DNA from 2 places in the Mesobacillus thioparans genome. Region 2 is predicted to be linked to the other one. Evidence: riboswitches for the same ligand, from Rfam matches in the RefSeq annotation. Region 2 holds a riboswitch; the other holds the start of a gene.
What was found. Region 2 has a riboswitch for S-adenosylmethionine ahead of ACNAZ4_RS05090 (methionine biosynthesis PLP-dependent protein). Riboswitches for the same ligand answer to the same signal wherever they lie in the genome.
Positions count from the first base shown of each region.

Region 1: another riboswitch for S-adenosylmethionine. It lies ahead of ACNAZ4_RS11305 (methionine ABC transporter ATP-binding protein); the one in region 2 lies ahead of ACNAZ4_RS05090 (methionine biosynthesis PLP-dependent protein).

Region 1 is NZ_CBCSFH010000006.1:2,419-13,604, reverse strand. It holds gene ACNAZ4_RS11325 (BMP family lipoprotein) at 77-1,057, shown strand; gene ACNAZ4_RS11320 (methyl-accepting chemotaxis protein) at 1,081-2,736, shown strand; gene ACNAZ4_RS11315 (chromate transporter) at 3,096-3,671, shown strand; gene ACNAZ4_RS11310 (chromate transporter) at 3,668-4,198, shown strand; SAM riboswitch class I at 4,341-4,445, shown strand; gene ACNAZ4_RS11305 (methionine ABC transporter ATP-binding protein) at 4,520-5,533, shown strand; gene ACNAZ4_RS11300 (methionine ABC transporter permease) at 5,523-6,188, shown strand; gene ACNAZ4_RS11295 (MetQ/NlpA family ABC transporter substrate-binding protein) at 6,207-7,034, shown strand; gene ACNAZ4_RS11290 (DUF445 domain-containing protein) at 7,221-8,480, shown strand; gene ACNAZ4_RS11285 (DoxX family protein) at 8,552-9,052, opposite strand; gene ACNAZ4_RS11280 (DoxX family protein) at 9,243-9,758, opposite strand; gene ACNAZ4_RS11275 (MFS transporter) at 10,146-11,186, shown strand, end outside.
Region 2 is NZ_CBCSFH010000002.1:120,029-131,214, reverse strand. It holds gene ACNAZ4_RS05115 (hypothetical protein) at 1-29, shown strand, start outside; gene ACNAZ4_RS05110 (hypothetical protein) at 70-288, opposite strand; gene metH (methionine synthase) at 425-3,877, opposite strand; gene ACNAZ4_RS05100 (bifunctional homocysteine S-methyltransferase/methylenetetrahydrofolate reductase) at 3,858-5,720, opposite strand; gene metC (cystathionine beta-lyase) at 5,720-6,901, opposite strand; gene ACNAZ4_RS05090 (methionine biosynthesis PLP-dependent protein) at 6,898-8,013, opposite strand; SAM riboswitch class I at 8,149-8,260, opposite strand; gene ACNAZ4_RS05085 (M4 family metallopeptidase) at 8,433-10,019, opposite strand; gene ACNAZ4_RS05080 (carbon starvation CstA family protein) at 10,337-11,186, shown strand, end outside.

The DNA.
Region 1 (11,186 bases), on a different contig from region 2:
TTCTACCATTAACAAAAATAGGCTGTGGCCGATGAAATACATATAAATTTACTGGAAAAGGGAGCAGGGCATCAAGATGAAACGAATTATGTATGTGCTTTTTATCGCAGTTTTACTCGCAGGGGGACTTGCGGGCTGTGCCAACACAGAGTTGAAGGCAAAGGAAAGGGTGAAGATTGGCATCATGTTGTCTGACGTCGGACTTGGTGACCAATCGTTTAGTGATGCGGCGTTTGCCGGACTGACAAAAGCAAGGGATGAATTGGATATTCTTTTTGATTATCGGGAGCTGCAGGAAGCAGGCAGCTATGAAAAGGGATTTACTGAGCTGGTGGAGGACGGAAATGATATTGTCATCGGACTTGGATTTATGGTTCTTGAGGATCTGGAAAAAGTTGCAAAAAAATATCCAGAACAACAGTTTATACTGGTCGATTCGGTATCAGAAATGGAAAATATCACATCGATCATTTTTAAAGAAGAACAGGGCAGCTTCCTCGCCGGCGCGGTTGCCGGGATGACCACCAAATCAAAGGTTGTCGGATTTGTGGGCGGTGCGGATGTGCCGCTGATCCGCAAATTCAAATCGGGATTTGAGCAGGGTGTGAAAGCAGTCAAGCCGGATGCTGAGATAAAGGTTGCCTACTCTGAGGATTTTGGCAATGCAGACCTTGGAGGGAAGATTGCTGCGGGAATGATCGATGAAGGTGCAGATGTTCTTTATGCTGCGGCAGGTTTTACGGGAGTAGGTGTATTGAAGGAAGCGCAAGCCAGGAAAAAGTTTGCGATTGGTGTAGATAGCGACCAATACTTTTTTGCCGAAAAGGCCATTATTACTTCCATGCTGAAGAATGTGGATATCGCACTTTATGAAGCAGTTAAGGAGTTCCAATCCGAGAAGAAGCTTAAATCAAGGCAAATCGAACTGGGCATTAATGAACAGGGTGTCGGGCTTGCACCAATCCGGGTCATTAAGCTGAGTCCAGAACAGGAAAAAACCTTGAAAGACTTGGAAGATAAATTATCAACAAATGGAGTTTCAATTCAGCTAGATTAACAGCTGCAACTGGGGGAACCGACATGACAATCAAAAAGAAATTACTATTGAATTTATTGCTCGCCATTGGCTTATCAATTGTGATGATTTCTTTTATCATTTACAGAATGCTGATGGTCCAGACATCCAATCAAGATTATGTTCAGGTACTGCTGACCGTTCAGAACCTGGAGGCTGAAACATCGGCAACCCAACAATCGCTTAGCAATTTTTCCTTCAGTCCGACCGAAGGGAACAGGCAGGATGCATTAGCGAAAATGGAGAAGACCTCTAAAATTTTTGCTCAGGCAGAGGGATTGATTCAGCAGGAAAACAGCAAGAAAGTGTTGGACAAAGCTTTTGAAAAGTTCAATGCACTCAAGTCCGAAGCGGAGAAAGCACTTGATGATAAAATCAGTGCAGAAGTGAAGCGGCAATCGCTGCGCAGTGAGGGGATCCTGAATGATCTGTATCTCTTGAATATCCAGGTGAATGATTATTACGATTATCTTCAGAAGGATTTGAAGAACCAGATTCAATTCATTATCCTTTCGGCAATCATCGGCAGCATACTGCTTGTTCTTGTTGCCGGGGGAATCGGGATCAGGCTGACGAGCTCGATCACAAGGCCGTTGAAGCAGATTGCCATCAATGCCCAGGAAATCGCCAAGGGTAACTTAATGATTGAAAAAGTCCCATATAAGCATAAGGACGAGCTGGGGACCTTGAATGAGTCCTTCGACATGATGGCGGCTCAATTGACGTCCTTGCTGCAAAAAGTGAACAGGGCCAGCAAGGAAGTAGAAGATTTTGCAGAGGGAATCGAACAGGAAAATGTAGCGCTTACCGAGATTTCGAATCAGGTCGCTGTTTCGACGGATGAGCTATCAGCAGGTGCCCAAACCGTCTCGGAAGATCTCCAGCAATCCGTTGAGCTGATTGACGAAATGGATAAAGAAATCATGCTGAACTTGGACTACAGCCAGGAGTCTTCCTCATATAGCCAGGAAGCGGTGGAAGCGATTGGTGAAGGCAGAAAGGCAATTGAGGGGCAAAAAGTATTGATTACAGAAAACAAAGCGGCTTCCTATTCCATCCAGACAGCAACGGGCAAGTTTGTTGGTTATGCTGCAAAAATCGAAGACATGGCCAAATCCGTTTCGGCAATCGCAGCCCAGACCAATCTGCTTGCATTGAATGCAGCAATCGAAGCGGCAAGGGCTGGAGAGGCTGGAAAAGGATTTGCGGTCGTTGCATCAGAAGTCAGGAAGCTGGCTGAAGAGTCAAACCTGGCCACAACGCAAATTTTCGATATGGTCAACCTATTGAAGTCGGGTCTCGACGAAATCGGGGAAGCGGTGAACAAAGGCGGCGTCATCGCTGATGAGCAAATGGAATCGATGAACCTGACAATGTCAGCTTTTGAAAATATAGAAGCCAGAGTCAGCGGCATCTCGGAAAAAATCGTGCAGCTTGTGAAAGGAACGGAAGCCTCCAAGGAGCTGGGAGCAAAGGTCCTGCACAATGTTGAATCCATCAGTGCTGTCGTCGAAGAAACAGCAGCTGGAAGCGAAGAAATTTCAGCTTCCACAACGGAACAATTAACGGCATTCGGCAACCTTTCGAAAAAGGTAACAGAGTTGAGGAAACTGACCAACGAATTGAACGAATCAGTTTCTATTTTTAAGTTTAATAAATGATTTTAAGAGTATCATGGCCTGGAGCTGTGATACTTTTTTTATGGGGATGAAAAGCGAAGAATTAATTGCAAAATCGGTACTTGGTCGAATTAATTGAAAAAGTGGTCGGAATATCGGGGAATGTGGCCGAAATAATCAAAAATGTGATCGAATAAATGAAAAAATCGCCAGAATATTGAATTATGGAGCAAATCAAAGCCTGAGAAATGGCAGAAATAATGGTGAATGCTGCCCAAAGACGATATAATTCCTTGAATTTGACATGCAGTTTCAAATATATGAGTCTATAATAAAATAAAAGAAATAAGAATTATAGAAAGCGACTGCATACGGCTAAAAACAGAAGAGAAGGTGAAGTTTTGAAACAAAGAGATTTATTCCTGGCATTTTTTCGCGTGGGAATCCTTGGTTATGGCGGCGGGCCGTCATCGATTCCGCTTGTACATAAGGAAGTGGTAGATAAATATAAATGGATGGACTCTGATGAGTTCGGTGATATTCTTGCTTTGGGAAATGCGCTCCCTGGTCCGATCGCGACGAAGATGGCAGGCTATATCGGCTATCGAGTGGGCGGAGTCGTGGGAATGATCAATGCCCTGGCCGCAACGATGGTCCCGACAATCGTCCTGATGATTTTCCTGCTTACTGCCCTGAATTCATTCAAAGATCAGCCCTGGGTAAAAGGAATGGCCGATGCTGTCGTACCGGTCGTTGCCGTCATGCTCGCTGTCCTGACCTGGGACTTCATCAAGAAATCGGGGAAATCGAAGCTTGGCTGGGCTTGGACAGCTGTTGCGCTGATTGCCAGCCTGGTGCTGCTCCAAATCCTGAATGTACATCCTGCAATTTTAATTTTCATCCTGCTGCTTGGGGCTTTATTAAAAAAAGACTCTTCACCATCTGAACAAAAACAAATGGGAGGGGAGCAAAAATGATCTATTTCCAGATATTTTTAGCGTTTTTCATTCCCGGTATTTTAGGCTACGGCGGCGGTCCTGCCTCGATCCCGTTGATTGAAAATGAAGTCGTCGACCGATATGACTGGATGACGGTCAATGAATTCAGTGAAGTACTCGCGATGGGCAATGCACTCCCGGGACCGATCGCGACGAAGATGGCCGGGTATATTGGCTATTCAGAAGGAGGAATCCTCGGCGCCATTGTCGGTGTGTTTGCAGCCGTGGCACCATCGCTGATCCTGATGATCGGTCTGCTGGGACTGCTGATGAAATACAAGGATTCCCCTCGTGTCAAAAGGCTGACAATCATCGTCCGTCCTGTGATTGCCGTGCTCCTTGGAGTCATGACCTATGATTTCTTTTTCTCCTCCTATGAAGGTGTCGGCATGACACAGACCATCCTGATCGGCGGAATCAGCTTCGTCCTGATGGAGAAACTGAAGGTGCACCCGGCCTATGTGATCGCTGGTGCGCTCGTCTATGGAGCCCTTGTTTTAGCTTAAACAAGGGTTTTTCTTTTGAAAATAAATTCTCTTACAGCCACAACGGTGTAAACGATTTCAATGGAAATCATTGAAAAAAACTTTGTTGACAAATATATCAGATAGTTTTAATATTTCAATTATCGAAACGAACTTAATAAGTTACTTATCAAGAGAGACTGAGGGATTAGGCCCGATGACGTCCGGCAACCTCCTTTATGGAAAGGTGCCACTTCCTGCAGAATGGTTTCATTCTGAAAGATAAGTCGTATAGATATTTACGATGCCTCTTTCTTTGAATGAAAGAGGCTTTTTTTATTGAGAGAAAACGGGGGTGCAAAAATGATTGAAGTGAAGAGCCTGGTCAAGGTATATGAAACGAAAAAGGGATCGGTGACAGGTGTTGAAGATGTTTCGTTAAAAGTAGAAAAGGGCGAAATTTACGGGATTGTCGGATATAGCGGAGCAGGCAAGAGTTCTTTGCTGAGATGCCTTAATCTCCTAGAGAAGCCCACATCGGGAGAGATTTATATTGATGGCGTGGAGCTCACCTCTTTAAGCAAGGGCGAGCTAAGGAAAGCCCGTTTGAAAATTGGGATGATTTTTCAACATTTCCATCTTGTAAGCGCAAAGACAGTCAGTGAAAATATCGCTTTTGCGCTAAAAGCTGCCGGCACTGCGAAAACAGAGATAAATGAGAGAGTGCTAGAGCTTTTACATATGGTGGGGCTTTCCGACAAGAAAGACGTCTATCCTGCCCAGTTGTCCGGCGGCCAGAAACAGCGTGTTGGCATAGCCAGAGCGCTGGCGAATAATCCATCAGTCCTGCTATGCGATGAAGCAACCTCCGCTCTTGACCCAAGCACGACCCGCTCTATTTTATCTCTACTTAAAAAGATTAATAGAGAGTTAGGAATCACAATCGTGCTTATAACGCATGAAATGGAAGTGGTCAAGACGATTTGCGACCGGATGGCCGTGATGCAGGATGGAAAAATCATCGAAGAGGGAAATGTCTACGATATTTTTGCCAATCCACAGGAGCCGCTGACAAAGGATTTCGTCAACTCCATCCTTCAATTCGAATTGCCGGAAAGACTGAGGAAGGAGCGGGAAGGTAAATTGATCAAGATCTATTTCCAGGGCGAGATTGCCGAGCAGGGTGTCATCTCGGATGTATTCCAAAAATTCAAGGTGAGGGGAAACATCCTCCACGGAAAAATCGAGTATATCCAGGAGATCCCACTAGGGATTTTCATTATGGAAGTTTCGGGCGAGACCCTTGAAATCGACAGGGCCATTGACTATATCGCATCAAGGACAAGAAATCTGGAGGTGATTGAAGATGCTGCTTGATAACCTGGTCGCACTGCTGCCGGAACTGAATAAGGCATTCTTTGAAACAATCTATATGGTCGGCATCTCCATCCTTGTTTCGATCATTGTTGGGCTGCCGACAGGGGTTCTTCTTTTTGTCACCGATAAAGGCCTGTTCCTTGAAAACCAGCTTTTTAAAAATATTGCCGGTTTCATCGTCAATATGATCCGGTCGGTTCCGTTCATCATCCTGTTGATCGCCCTGCTGCCGCTTGCGAATTTAATCGCCGGCACGACAATCGGGCCGACAGCCGCATCCGTTTCATTGTCTGTTGCGGCGATTCCGTTCTTTGCGAGAATCGTCGAGCAAAGCTTGCGCGAAATCGATAAAGGGGTCATCGAGGCAGCGGTGGCCACCGGAGCTACTCCGTGGATGATCATCAAGGATGTCCTGATTCCGGAGGCGAAGCCGGGAATCGTCCAGGGTGTCACCATCACGATCATCAGCCTTGTGGCCTACTCGGCAATGGCGGGGATTGTTGGCGGCGGCGGAGTCGGTGACCTGGCAATCCGTTTCGGTTATTACCGTTACGACAATACCATCATGATTACAACAGTGATTATCCTGATATGCCTTGTCCAGCTGATCCAGTTTGGCGGCGACAGGATTGCTAAATTAGTAGACAAAAGATAAAAATTGGGGGTTATTAAAATGAAGAAATTATTGTTCTCTTTACTGTTACTTTTATCAATCGGGTTGTTGGCTGCATGCGGCAGTGACTCAGCCTCAGGCAGCGATGCGAAGGCTGACAAAAAGCAAGTTACATTCGGAGCGACATCAGGGCCATACAGCGATATGGTCACAAAAGGCATCAAGCCTCTGCTTGAGAAAAAAGGGTATGAAGTGAAAGTGGTCGAATTCAGCGATTACATCCAGCCAAACCTGGCTCTGTCAAAAGGGGATCTTGACGCGAACCTGTTCCAGCACAAGGTGTACATGGAAAACTTCGCAAAAGAACACGATCTTGAGCTGTCTGAAGTGATTGTCGTCCCAACAGCGCCAATGGGGATTTACTCAAAGAAGTTCGATTCACTGGATGAAGTCGCAGAGGGTTCGGCCATCGCGATTCCAAACGATCCAACCAATGCAGCGCGTGCCTTCCTGATCCTTGAGGATGCCGGCCTGATCAAGCTTGATCCTAATGCTGATCCGCTAACTGTTTCTGAAAAAGATGTTAAAGATAATGTCAAGAACCTGCAGTTCAAGCCAATCGAAGCAGCACAGCTTCCAAGAGCCGTCGAAAGCGTTGACCTGTCGGCTGTACCCGGCAACTTCGCCCTCGCAGCAAAAATGGATCTGTTGACTGCGCTTCAGCTTGAAAACATGCCTGATCAGTATCGCAATCGTGTCGTCATTAACACCAAGGACCAGGATGCCCAATTTACAAAGGACATCAAGGAAGTCGTCGAGTCTGATGAGTTTGAAAAAATCATCGATAATGATTTCAAAGGTTTTGGAAAGCCAGAGTGGATGGAGTAAGAGTGTGAAATAAGGAAGTCCCAGCAGCCGATGCTCCTGGGACTTTTCCTTTTTTATAGCTTTCCCCCCTATAAATTGGGTAAAATATTGAAGAGGCTCTTTTCCAGAATTCACATACAAGATGGGGAACAGAAGCGAGCTTCAGAACTACACAAGTTTCAATCAAACAGTAACAGAGGGAGATATATGGATAAACGAAATAACAGATCTAGACATTTGGCAGCTATTTCACTGGCGATTATGGGTGCGGGTTTCCTCGCGATGATTCCTTTTCAGGATTCGCTGATCGGGAAATTGCTGATGGGCGGTTTTGAGGCCGGTCTTGTCGGCGGACTCGCTGACTGGTTTGCTGTGACGGCGCTGTTCAGGCATCCGCTCGGCATCCCGATTCCGCATACGGCACTTTTGCCGAAAAACCGTGATAAAGTAACGCGCGCATTAATCAATATGCTTGAGAATGACTGGCTCACGAAAGAAAGCATCATGGAAAAGTTCAAGCAGATTCATATTTTGGATAAAATTTTTGAGACGGTCGAGAAGGAGCTTCACTCTGAATCTGTGAAAAACAGTATCCAGGCGTTCAGTCTGGATGTCGCAAGGAAAGTGGATGTTGAAAGATTTGCTCCAGCCATCGAACAAGAAATCAAGGGCTTCCTTTTATCGGCGGATTCTTCCGAGTTACTACAAAAGGCTTCCGACCATATCCTGGCGAAGCAATATGATTCAGCTGCATTTGACTATGTCCTGCAAGAGACGGAAAAATGGGCGTCACAGGCTGAAGCGAAAATGGTGCTTGGCAAGCTTGGAAAGCAGGCAATCGATACAACTGAAGCGGATGGTCTCATGAAATTCGCGATTCAATCATTCAGCAATATGATCACCGAAGAAAAGGTCGGCAATATTTTGCAATCATTCATTTTAAAAAGAATGAAAAACCTGCAGCAGGATGATAACCGATACCGCCACATGATCTTGGATAAAATCCGCAAAGAGCTGGGTGGCATCAGTGAGCGTGAAGCCCTTATGACTGAAATCCAGTCCTGGAAAAATAAAATGGTCGAGGAAATGGATTTAACAGGACAGATCAAGGGAGTCCTGGCCAAGTCAAAGGATCGTGTGATTGTGCTTATCGAAAAGGACAGTTTTGTGGATGACACGATCACTCCACTTGTGAAAAAATTCATCGAGGAAATCAGAGCGGATGACGAGAAAGTAGCAGCAATCGAAAGCTGGCTGCATGCGAAAATTGCCGGGCTGATTGAAAGGAACCATTCAAAGATCGGGAAGCTTGTCAGAGAAAACCTGGATAAGCTTGATACGGAAACACTCATTGACATGATGGAAAACAATGTCGGGAAAGACCTGCAATGGATCAGGGTCAATGGCGCGGTTTGCGGCTTCCTGATCGGCCTTGGATTAACCGTCTTCAAACTCATTGTCATGTGAATGTGAGACCAATTAGAGCATCGACATGGAATGAAAAAAGCCTCCTGAGTTCACTCAGGAGGCTTGCTTATTCATTTCGTTGCTGCTTTGTTCCTAAAGATTGTTTTACGGATGAATGGGATCACCCAATGGTCCAAACCATATCGTCCTGCGTTATACCCTGCGAACAGGAGGATGAAGCCGAAGAAGATGTCTGTTGGGTTATGGGATACGGTTCCTGCAAGGAAGAAGCTGAAGTTCATGATCAATCCGAAGAACATTGCTGCTGTTGTCAGACAGCCGAGAATCAGGCCCAAACCAACCAGGAATTCACCGACAGGAACGATGAAGTTGAAGAAGTCAACATTTGGAAGTGCGAAGTTTTCCAGAAAAGATACATACCATCCATAAACAATTCCATCTGGACCTTTGACGGGGTTGGCAATGGCGTTAGTTAAATACCCTGTTGCATCAAATCCCTCTCCGGTCAATTTTCCCCATCCGGCTGTCATCCAGTTGTATCCAAGCCAGATCCGAATGATTGTCAGCAGGCCAGCTGCGACATTGTTTTCCCTTAACCAATTCGCGAACATATGAATCGCTTCCCTTCAAAATGACTGATATTTGATTACACTACACTATATTGGTTTTCTGTATTATGATGAGTGCTTGAGAACGCTGTTCACAAAATAGCAATAACATATTGTCAGGATTTTGAACGAGGAAGGATTTCAAAGCCAAGAAAAAGAGCCTGCATGACACAGGCTCTTTCAGACTTTTAAGTTAAACGGCTTTATGTGCAGTTTCCGGTTCCCTTTTTAAAACAGTCTTGCGGATGAAAGGAACCACCCAGCGGTCTAAACCGTATTTGCCAGCATTGTAGCCAGCGAACAGAAGGATGAAGCCGAAGAAGATGTCAGTTGGGTTATGAGATACAGTGCCTGCAAGGAAGAAACTGAAGTTCATCACAAGTCCGAAGAACATAGCAGCAGTAGTCAAGCAACCAAGGATCAATCCAAGACCGATCAGGAATTCACCAAGCGGAACGATGAAGTTGAACAGGTCGACATTCGGAAGTGCAAAGTTTTCAAGGAAGTTCACATACCATCCATAAACCATGTGTCCGTCTGGACCTTTCACCGGATTGGCAACCGCATTTTTCAGATAGCCAGTAGCATCGAACCCTTCACCAGTCAATTTTCCCCAACCAGCAGTCATCCAGTTATATCCGAGCCATACCCTTATGACAGTCAACAGGCCAGCAGCAATATTGTTTTCTCTTAACCATTTCGCTAACATCTAAATCGCTTCCCTTCAAAAATAAGTAAATATTGATTACACTTACAATATATCAGAATCCGAAAGAAAGATGAGAGAATTGTGAATCTGTTCACAAAACCGCAACAACAAATTGACAGAATATTGAACACGATTCTTTTTTAAAGGCTCTTTTATCAACTTTGTTGCTATTGCCTACAAAATAGGATTGTATTATCTAAGATTATTCACGCAATTAAAGCTTATTATGAGAAAAGAGCTTGCAAACTTAGTACCGACATATAAAATGACTATAATCACGTTAAAATCGGCTTTAGGATTTTAACAACAATCTTTACGATAACAGCCTTTTTAAAGGAAGAAGTGGCAACAGTGCCTTAAAAATTAAGTCAGAAAGGATGAAAGCAGATGGATCAATCAGCAAAAGGAGCTCAACAAAATCAGGGCACTGAAAAAATATGGAGCAAGGATTTCTTGTTTATATTCCTGGCAAATTTCTTTATTTTCCTGGGATTTCAAATGACATTGCCTACCATTCCGCTATTTGTCGAGCATTTGGGTGGAAATGACCAGTTGATCGGTTTTGTCGTAGGAATTTTCACGTTTTCAGCATTGCTCGTTCGGCCATTTGCCGGCCGGATGCTGGAAACGAAAGGGAGAGGGTTCATTTACCTGATAGGACTGGTCATCTTCGTGATTTCTGTCGGCTCGTTTGGGTTTGCATCCGGAATCGCCTTTCTGTTTTTCATGCGGATTATCCAGGGGGTTGGCTGGGGATTTTCGACGACAGCATCCGGTACGATCGCAACGGATTTAATTCCGCCTCGGCGCAGAGGAGAAGGAATGGGATACTTCGGGCTCTCCGGGAACGTTGCACTCGCGATGGGGCCGACGCTTGGTCTTGCCCTTGCTGCAGCGATCACATTCAAGCAGTTATTTTTAATCAGCGCCGTTCTGGGCCTTGCTGCATTCCTCCTAGCTTCGAGGATCACCTATAAAAAGGCGGAGAAAGCAGAAGAAGACACAGTGAAGCGCAGATGGGATGTATATGAAAAGTCTGCCCTGCAGCCGTCCTTCCTGTTATTGTTCATAACCATCACCTTTGGAGGCATCGCTTCATTCCTGCCGCTTTACTCAGCGCAGAAGGGAATCGCCGGGATCGAGTGGTACTTTTTCATTTTTGCGATGACCTTGATGCTGTCCAGGTCATTTGCCGGCCAGCTTTATGATAAAAAAGGACATGGTGCAGTCTTCCTGCCTGGAACACTTTTAATCCTGATTGCCATGATCCTCCTGGCCTGGCTGCCGAACAGCCTGGTGATGTTCATTGCAGCGGGCCTGTATGGATTCGGTTTTGGTTCCGTCCAGCCCGCATTGCAGGCGTGGGCTGTCCAGGATGCTCCGATGAACAGGAAAGGGATGGCGAACGCCACCTTCTTTTCCTTTTTC
Region 2 (11,186 bases):
ATAGTATTAAAAAAGAAAACAGCGGATGAGAACATTCGCTGTTTTTCCATTTATATTCATTTTTAGATTTCATGAGGTACGTTTCTTTTCGTTCACATTAACCAACAATCCGCGCTTGATCCAATAATCCAGATGGTCAACAGGAAAGACACTTCGATTTTCAGCATTGTTCATTTGGATGATCACACTGCTCTCAGAAACCTCCAAAACCTTTAACCGATCAGAGTTGTACATATTCGGCATAAAACCATTCCTGATTTCAAACTCCATATTATGTTTATATTCCATAAAAAAGCCTCCAGAATTTCTTTATGGATATAATATTTGCCAGAAACAGATGAATTATCCATTTTTCGTTTCAAGGTTAATGTTGAACCTCTTCAACAAAAAAGCAAGAGGGAGGAAACCCCTCTTGCAACTGCTGCTAATTCTTCAACACATTGAAATACCTTGCTTCTGGATGTGAAAATACAATCGCTGTGACGGATGCTTCGGGTTCCATCATGCAGCCTTCGGTCAATTGTATGCCGATATCTTCTGGCTCGAGCAGCTTGAACAATTTTTTCTGATCTTCCAAATCTGGACAGGCAGGGTAGCCAAAGGAAAAACGCTGGCCCTGATATTTGGCCGCGAATCGGTCCTTCATTGTCATATCGGGTGTATCTGGGAAGCCCCAACGGTCGCGGATTTGTCGATGAATCAACTCAGCAAAGCCTTCGGCGGTTTCAAGGGCCAGAGCTTGGAGGGCATGGCTTTCCAGGAAGTTCCCTTTATGTTTCAGCTCTTCTGCTGCCTGTCGAATTCCAGCTCCTGCCGTTACTGCAAACATTCCGACATAATCTTTTTCACCATCTGTTACAGGCCTTACGAAATCCGCCAGGCAAAGACCTGGAGAGACTTCTTGCCGCGGGAACTCAAAGGTTTCAATCATTTGGTCCTGCTGCTGAGGGTCGAAAATATAGAGTTTATCCCCTTCGGACTGAGCAGGGAAGAACTGATAAACTGCTGCCGGTTTGATCCAACCATTTGTTTTTGCCTCTTTTATCAACGATTGGACAACCTCTTGCAGCTTGACTGCCTTTTTATTCGATTCAGCAAGCAACTTTGCCACTTTTCCTTTTAAACCCAGATGATGTCCCAACAGCATTTGTTGATTGATATAGGGCTCAATATGGGAAAGGGAGTAGGATTTAACGAGATGCCTATTCAAATCCTGCGGTATAAATACCGGTGCCTTTTCAATTACTTTCGGACGTTCAAGTACCACGGTAGCAGATTTCCTGCCAGGTACTATGATTTCTTGCTTGTTCAATGCAGCTTCTTGCTTTTCTTTTTGTTCTTGCAAAAACTGTTCATAGCCGTCTGGTTCTCGTAGTCGATTGGCGAGGGACAGGCCGTTCATCGCATCTTTTGCATATAATACAAGTCCGTCATATTGCTGCGCGATTTTTGTATCAGTAAACTTCCTTGATAAGGCAGCGCCTCCTACCATTATCGGAAGATCGATGCCTGCTTGTTTCATATCCTGTGCGGTGAGCACCATCTGCTGCGCAGATTTCACAAGCAGACCCGAAAGACCGACGATGTCTGGCTTTTCTTTTTTGATTGCCTCAATGAGAGCAGTCGGGGCAACCTTGATTCCGAGATCGACGACATCATAGCCATTGTTGCTGAGAATGATATCGACAAGGTTTTTCCCAATATCATGGACATCGCCTTTTACCGTAGCAAGAAGCACTTTCCCTTTAGCAGCGGTTGTATCATTTTTTTCCATATGCGGCTCCAGGTGAGACACAGCTGCCTTCATGACCTCTGCGCTTTGGAGAACTTCAGCCACGATCAGTTGATTATCATTGAACAGTCTGCCAACTTCTTTCATGCCGTCCATCAATGGACCGTTGATGATATCCAGCGGGGCAGGGTATGTTTCAAGTGCAATATCCAGGTCAGGCAGAAGGCCCTCTTTCGTGCCTTCGACCACATAGTAGGCCAGTCTTTCTTCAAGTGTCATATCAGGCAGGGTGCTTTTAGCTTCCTTCTTTTTATCCCGGTAAAAATCAGTAAAGTCAGCAAGTGTTTGATCTGTAGTATGGAACAATAAATCTTCAGCCATTTTTACTTCTTCTGGACTAATTGAAGCAAAACGCTCGAGCTTTTCCGTATTAACAATCGCATAATCCAGGCCAGCCTGGGTGCAGTGATAAAGAAAGACAGAGTTCAAGACTTCACGGCCCACTGGGGGAAGACCAAATGAAACATTGCTGATTCCGAGAATTGTTTGGGTCTCCGGAAACGTCTCCTTGATCATCCTGATGCCGTCGACAGTCGCTTTGGCTGAACCGATATATTGTACATCCCCGGTACCGACTGGGAAGACAAGCGGATCAAAGATCAAATCCTGCGCAGGAACCTTATATTTATTGACAAGCAGGTCATATGAACGTTTGGCAATCGCCAATTTTCTTTCAGCGGAAACACCCATACCTTCTTCTTCAATCGTGCCGACCACCACTGCTGCACCATATTTATGGATCAGTTCAGCAACTGCTTCAAAGCGCTCCTCGCCATCTTCCAGATTGATGGAATTGATGATTGCCTTCCCCTGAGAATAGCTTAGAGCCTTTTCAATGACTGCATCATCAGTCGAATCAATTACCAGCGGAACCTTCACCTTTTTAACAACTTCCTTAATGAACTGTTCCATATCTTGCAGTTCATCCCTGTCAGGGTCCGCAAGGCAAATGTCGATGACATGGGCTCCGTTTTTAACCTGAGCTCTTGCAATTTCGGCTGCTTCTTCTATTTTCCCCTCGGAAATCAAGCGTTTGAATTTCCGCGAACCAATAACATTCGTCCGTTCACCAACCATGATTGGTCTCAATGTTGGATCATCATAGATGAAGGGTTCTATTCCAGAAACCATATGCAGCTGGTTTACTTCTGTTTGCCTTGGCGCTCGTGCTTTCATTTTTTCAGATATCGCTTTTATATGTGCCGGAGTGGTGCCGCAGCAGCCACCGACGATATTCAGCCAGCCTTGTGTGGCAAAATCGGACAGTTTCTGTGCAAGAGTATCTGGCGTTTCATGATATTGGCCTTCTTCATCAGGCAGGCCTGCATTTGGATAGCAGCTTACTGCGGACTGGGAGAGGGAGGACAGAGATCGAAGGTGCTCTTGCATGAATTCAGGGCCCGTCGCGCAGTTCAGCCCTATGGCAATTGGATTCATATGCTGGACCGAAATATAGAATGCTTCAATCGATTGGCCAGCTAGAGTCGTACCCATTGGTTCGATTGTGGCAGAAATCATGATTGGTAGTTCTTTGCCGCTTTGTTCGAAAGCCCGTTTGATTCCGCTGTAGGCTGCTTTGACGTTAAGCAGGTCCTGGCTGGTCTCAAGAAGCAGCATGTCCACCTTGCCATCGATCAACCCGAGGGCCTGTTCTTCGTATGATTTTGCCATTTCCTCGAAAGTGGAACCACCAGTAACGCTCAACGTCTTCGTCGTCGGTCCCATTGAACCAGCGACGAATCTGGGCTGGAAAGGAGTAGAAGCCTCATCTGCGGCAACCCTGGCAATCAGTGCGGCTTTCTTGTTGATTTCATAAGCTTTATGGCCTAAACCGTATTCGTCGAGGACCAGACTGGTGGCTCCAAATGTATTGGTTTCTACGATATCTGCGCCAGCAGCGAAATATTCCCGATGTATATGATCAATCACTTCGGGTGCAGTAAGATTCAGGATTTCATTACAGCCTTCGAATTCTTCACCGCCAAAATCATCTGCGGTAAGATAGGCCTGCTGGAGCATTGTTCCCATTGCACCATCCATGATGAGGATTTTTTGTTTCATCTGCTCAGTTAACAAGGTTGACATTTTGTTTCCTCCTCTTTAGAAGGCTGCTGTATTCATTGGCATATCCAGATAATTCGACACTCATTTCATAGTTCATGAAAGGGGTGATCAAATAGATCCCGTTAAATAGTTCAGCTGCAGCCTCAATCAAACCCTTCGTGATGGCAATGCCTTCTTTCTTGGATTGAAGGGGTTCGTTATTGAATTTCGCCATCGTTTCGAGTATTTCCTGTGAAATCTTGATGCCAGGAACTTCATTATGGAGAAATTCTGCATTCCTGCTGCTCGTAAGCGGCATCAGTCCAATATAGACAGGTGTATCCAGATGCTTTGTAGAATCATGGACCTCCAGAAGCATTTTTTCTGAGTAGACCGGCTGGGTTATGAAATAATCCGCACCGGCCCTGATTTTCTTTTCCATCCTCACGACAGCCTTATCAATAGATCGGACATTTGGATTAAAGGCAGCGCCGATGGAAAAGGCGCCTTTTTGTCCTAAATCTTTGCCAGAGTAGGAAAGTCCTGAATTGAACTGTTTGATCATCTCAATCAATTCAAAGGAAGAAACATCAAATACAGAAGAGGCTCCGGGAAAATCCCCTACACGGGCCGGGTCTCCGGTAACCGCCAGGACATCATGAAGGCCAAGGGTGTGAAGCCCCATTAAATGCGACTGCAGCCCAATAATGTTCCGGTCCCGGCAAGTAAGGTGCACAAGCGGCCGCATTCCGATTTTTTCTTTTACCAAATGGCCGATGGCGGCATTTGAAATTCTTGGTGAAGCAAGAGAATTATCTGCCAGTGTCAGGGCATCGATTCCTGTTTCTTTTAAAGCCTTCGCACCTTCAAAAAAACGAGTCGTATCAAGTTTCCGCGGAGAGTCCAGCTCGACAATCACAGAAGGTCGTTCTTTTACTAATTCATGCAGGGGAGCTTCTGGCCGTTTAACATCGACTGGAGCGACCAAAACCATGGATTTTTTTACCGTTGTTTTCTTATCCATTACTGGCTTCGAACCTTTTAGCTCATCAGCTAATGCTGCAATATGTTCCGGAGTGGTTCCGCAACAGCCGCCAATAAGCCTGACCCCCTGGTCACGGAAGCTGCGGGCCGATTTCCTGAAATATTCCGGGTCGCCCTCATAATGGAATTTTCCATCGGTGTAGGCTGGCAAGCCTGCATTGGGATAAGCAGATAGGAACGCTTTTGCCGGAAGCTCAACCTGTTCGAGACTTGAAATCATATGGTGGGGACCTAATCTGCAATTAAGTCCGACAATGTCAGCGCCAAGCTCCTCCAGTCTATTGAAAACTTCCTGAAGAGGAGTCTGGTCCTGCATGATGCCAATTTCCTGGAGCGATACCTGGGCAATGATCGGCAAATCTGTTTCCTTTCTGGCAATTTCAAGTACTGTCTCGATTTCTTCCATATCGTAAAAGGTTTCGAGCAACAGTCCGTCCACGCCTTCAAGAAGCAGGCAATAAAGCTGCTCCCTGAAGCTTCGCCTGATCTCTTCGATGGGGATGGCTGACGGTCTGATTCCGCGATTGCCGCCCATCGTACCAAGGACATTTGCTTCGCTGCCTGCAGCCTGGCGGGCGAGCCGGACTGCTGCGCTGTTGATTTCCTTTACCTGGTCTTCAAGACCATATCTTTCAAGTTTAATATAATTAGCAGCATACGTATTCGTCTGGATCAAATCGGCTCCAGCATTCATATATGCTTTATGGATTTTAACAATCGCTTCCGGCTGAGAGAGATTCAACTCTTCAAAACAGGTACCGGCTCCATAGGAATGGAGGAGCGTACCAATCGCTCCATCGGCTATTAAAATTTCATTTTCCATACGTTTCAGGAAATTCATTATAATCCCTCCCTGCTTGCAGCTGCCGTTTCGATCCCATACAAGGCCTGCTGAAAGTCTGAGATTAAGTCATCGGCGTTTTCAAGTCCTACCGAAAGACGGAGAAGACCATCACCGATTCCTCTCAGCTTGCGCTCTTCCGGCGGCATCGCAGCGTGTGACATTTTTGCGGGATAGGAGAGGATGGACTCTACCGCCCCGAGGCTGACTGCAAAGACTGGTAGTTTAACAGAATCAACAAATCCAGGAAGGAGAGCTTCATTTGCAAACTCAAAAGAAAGGACAGCCCCGGGACCAGCCGCTTGCTGAGCATGAAGGTAAGACTGAGGATGACTTTCCAGTCCTGGGTAAAAGACATTTTTTATTAAAGGCTGGTCTTTCAGAAAATCAGCAATCCTTCTTGCATTATCCTGTGATTGGTTCATTCTGACAGATAATGTCTTAATCCCTCTCATCACAAGCCAGGCATCCTGCACTCCAAGAACTGCCCCGAAGGAGTTCTGAAGTGCATATAGCCTGTTTGCCAATTGTTCATCCTTTACAACAGCCAGGCCAGCAACTGTATCACTGTGGCCGGACAGAAACTTTGTGGCGCTGTGAAGCACAATATCAGCTCCCAGTTCCAGCGGCCGCTGGAGGTAGGGGGTCATGAAGGTATTGTCCACAAAAGTATAGGCACCATGCTTTTTTGCAATTGAACTAAGGGCCTTGATATCCGTAATTTTTAACAAAGGATTGGAAGGTGTCTCTGCATACAGCAAAGCAGTGTTAGGGCAGATTGCCTGTTCCACGGCATCCAGGTCTGTCATGTCCACAAACGTGTGTTCAATCCCGAATCGGTTCAGCACCTGTGTCACCATCCTGTATGTACCGCCGTAAACATCCTCGGTGATTACCACATGATCTCCCTGCGAAAGCAGCATAAATGCAGTTGAAATCGCAGCCATACCAGATGAAAATGCAAATCCCCTGAGACCGCCCTCCAGTTCAGCGATTATATCCTCAAGCGCCTCCCTGGTAGGGTTCAGGCTGCGGCTGTAATCGTATTTTCCGAAATGATCGATTGAAGACTGATGAAAGGTAGAAGCATGCTGGATCGGGACACTCACTCCGCCAGTTGCAGGATCCACCTTATATTTGTTATGGAGAAGCTTGGTTTCGAAGGTATATGGATGGCTCATTTACCTCCAGCCTCCTCATATGCCTTTTTAAAAGCGGCTTCCAAATCCTCTATCAAATCTTCACAATCCTCAATTCCCACAGAGAATCGCAGCAGCCTGTCACAAACGCCGGTTTTTTCACGGACTTCAGCCGGAATATCAGCATGTGTCTGAGTAGCCGGGTAGGTGATGAAGCTCTCAATGCCTCCAAGGCTTTCTGCAAAAGTGATCGTGGAAAGGCTTTTCAAAAATGGATTTACGGTAGCAGGTGACTGGACTCGAAAAGAAATCATTCCGCCTCTGCCAGGATAAAGGACATCCTTTACAGCACCGTGATTCTCCAAGAATGCAACCAGCTTCCTGGCATTACGCTCATGACGCTCCATCCTTAATGACAATGTTTTCATGCCGCGGAGCAGAAGCCAGGAATCGAATGGACTCAACACCGCTCCGCCACCGTTGTGGTGGAGGAAGAGGGAATCACAGATTTTTTCTCCTCTGGCAACGATCAGTCCTGCGAGCACATCATTATGGCCGCCAAGATACTTCGTCGCACTATGGATCACAATATCCGCGCCTAGTGTCAATGGCTTTTGAAGAAGGGGAGTGTAGAAGGTATTATCCACGATCAGCAATATCCCGTTGTCTTTGGCAATTTTCGCAATCGCCTGGATATCGGCCTGTTCCATCAACGGGTTTGTCGGTGTTTCCACGAACAGTGCCTTCGTATTATGATTGATGGCTGCTTTGATTTCATTTAAATCGGACATGTCAGCGTATGTACTATTTAATCCCCACTTTTTGAATCCCTGCTCAAGAAGCCTGTATGTGCCACCATACAAATCTTTAGAGACAATCCATTCATCGCCAGACTGGAATAATGAGAGAACAGTCCAGATGGCCGCCATCCCTGAGCTGCAGGCATATCCGCGATCGCCTTCTTCAAGGTCCGCAATCGCTTTTTCCAATATTTCACGAGTAGGATTGCCAGTGCGGACATAGTCATAACCGCTGGACTGACCAATACCTTCATGACGGTATGCTGTCGTTAAGTAGATGGGCGGATTAACTGCACCAGTTGAAGTTTCACTCCTGTTGCCAAGCTGTGCTAACTTTGTATCAATTTTAACCAATATTCTCACTCCTAATGATTGATCGGCAGGAGGCAATTTTTGAATGGGAATTTTCGCTATTAAATTCATAGCGGAAAATTAAACAAAAAACAAAAAAGCCTTCTCAAGAAGAAGACTTTAAAAATGTCAGCCATCTTCTTATCTGCCAAGTTTTAAAAAAAACTTGCTGGAGTTAGCACCTTTTCAACAAAGTTGAAGGTTGCTGAAGCTTCATAGGGCCAGGACCCTCAGCTTCTCTGGATAAGATTACATATAATTGAATTATTAAATTTCTCTAAATATTACCGCTCTTCTATAAGATTGTCAATCATTTAATTAAAGCGGTGAAGTAATGGGGAGATAAAATCACCGCGGAATGGGAACCATATGAAAAGACTGGCTCTCTGAAACAAGAGCCAGTCTGATTAAATATGAAGCTATTAATTTACTCCCACTGCATCAAAAGCTTTATTGACAGCAGCTACCTCTGGGGAAGTTGATCCGTACAGGTCTTTAGCAGCTTGTACAGCTCCAGCACGTGCCTGGCTGAAGTTGGTTGAAGAAGTGTAATACACTGTGTTTGCACGATAGAAGATTGCACCCAATTTTTCAGTACCGACTCCTGATACTGTCACACCATAATGTGTGCCGCCCTGGCTAAGAAGGTAGGCTGCTTTGTTGATGATTCCACTGTTCGTATGGACACCGCCGTTATCAGAAGTTCCAGTATAACGCTTGGAATAGTGATCTGGATCGCCGTATTTTGTCGGGTCGCTCATGGAGCGGAGTGCATCACCGGCCTTGTTTGGTGTATAGATATCTTCACCGATTTCGAAATCAGGATTATTGTTGTCATGGAATTCAGCTAGTGTACCAAAGATATCAGAAATCGCTTCATTTAGTGCGCCTGATTCATACTGGTAAACAAGGTCGGAACTGAAATCTGTCACAGCGTGTGTCAATTCATGTGCCACAACATCAAGGCCACCTGAAAGAGGAATGAAGGTTGTGCCATCGCCGTCACCGTACACCATTTGCTGTCCGTTCCAGAATGCATTGTTGTAGCTTCGGCCATAATGGACACTTGACTTTAATGCTGCGCCTTTGTTGTCATACGAATTCCGGCCAAACTTGTTTTTATAGTAATCATAAGTCAGGCCTGCATAATAATGAGCATCGACCGCCGCACCATCATATTTTGCATTCAGGTTATTGTCAGCATCGGCCCATAGTGTACCAGGAGTTTGTTGACGGTTTTTCGCATCATAAGTGAAAACGCCATTTCCTCGGGTATTATCCTGCAGGTAATAAGAGCCATTTGAAAGAAGAGTATTCAATGATTTCTGGTCTCCGAGCACTCCCACACCAGAACCTACCGTATTGGTTCCACTTAAGGATGGATTGGTTTTGCCGGCAGTATGAATGGCATTGTACTTATTGATGATTTCACCTGTCACCGCATTGATGAAGTACTGGTAGTTACCTGGTTCAGGACTCAGGAAATTCAATGTCACATGGTAGGCATATACGGCCTGATCTTCTGCAGGATAAACAACCAATTCAGCAGATGGAGATGATTCATATTCTGGTTTGAAGCCCAAATCATTTTCAGCTGCTGTAATTGCATCTCTCTGTGATTTCTTATTTGAAGCCTTTACCAGTTTTCCTTCCAATCCCTTGCTGACTGTACCTGTGAAAACTTGTAGCACTCCTGCTTCATCGACGCGTGCAGCCTGGGTGGCTCCCCATACTGGCACTCCGTTGTATACTTGCTGTAGTCGGACTACATCTCCGCCAAGCTGATCTGCTTCCTGCGATTTGACTACGAAACTATCATTTGCATGGAGATTATATTTCCCTTTTGAATCCTTCAAATAACCAAGAACAATATCCTTTGCTGCTTTCTCGGAAGGGTTTGTAAGTTTGCCTGCAACAAATTCTGGCGCACCGTGGCTCTTCGTGAACTTCTTTGACGGAGAATCCGCTGATGGTGCAGCAAATCCCGTGGCTGCAACTAATCCGCTCATAGCTAAGCTTGCTGTTAAACCTAATGAGATGACTTTCTTCTTCAAATGAACTCCTCCTAAAATCAAATTCTAGCTAATAAAAATTAGTAGATTATCATAGTTATACTCCCATTATCTGAACATTTCAACAATAAAGTCTAAAAATGTCGAACAAGCATGTTGGGAAAATTTTCGGATGAAGATAGCGGTTTTAAATAAGGTACTTTTAAAAATAAGAGCTTTTTATAAAAAAGAAGTCAGAATTTATTGACTAATCAACTAATATATTTTTATTATTAAGTTGTAGTACCAACTCATAAAAAAGGAGGTTTAAATGAATGAATTCTTTATGGTTAGCTGTAATTGGAATGATTGTGTTTGCGATTGGCTATCGTTTCTATTCTAGGTGGGTAGCTGAAAAGATTTACCGTCTTGATCCGAACTATGTGACACCGGCACACCAGTATTCAGATGGCGTGGACTTTGTTCCGACAAAGAAAATGATCCTTTGGGGACACCATTTTACGTCTGTAGCCGGGGCTGCACCAATTGTAGGGCCGGCAATCGCAGTGTATTGGGGCTGGCTTCCTGCATTCCTGTGGGTTACTTTAGGCACGGTCTTTGCAGCAGGTGTGCACGACTTTGGAACTCTGGTCCTTTCCGTCAGGAATAAAGGGCAGTCAGTAGGAACCATCACAAACAAGCTGATTGGCAAACGTGCAAAAATCATGTTCTTATTCATTATTTTAATACTTGTATTGATGGTTAACGCTGTTTTCGCCTGGGTCATCGCCAACTTGTTTGTCAGCTTCCCGGCAAGTGTGCTATCTGTATTCCTGCAGATTCCGCTTGCAATCTGGATTGGCTACGCAGTTTACAAAAAGAAAAAAGGAATGCTCCTGCCTTCCTTGGTCGCACTTGCCGTCATGTATGGCGCCGCTATACTGGCGAGCCGTGTGCCGGCATTGCAAATTGATCTTGTGAAATATTTTGGCGGGGCGGATAACACTGTCATGTTTGGGCTGAGCGGAGTATCCATGGCTTTCCTGGTCTGGATTATCGTGCTGATGGTTTATGTTTACATCGCTTCAACTTTGCCGGTCTGGAAGCTTTTGCAGCCGCGTGATTATATCAATTCACACCAGCTGGTTGTAGGCTTATTCATCCTTTATGCAGGCCTTGTTTTCC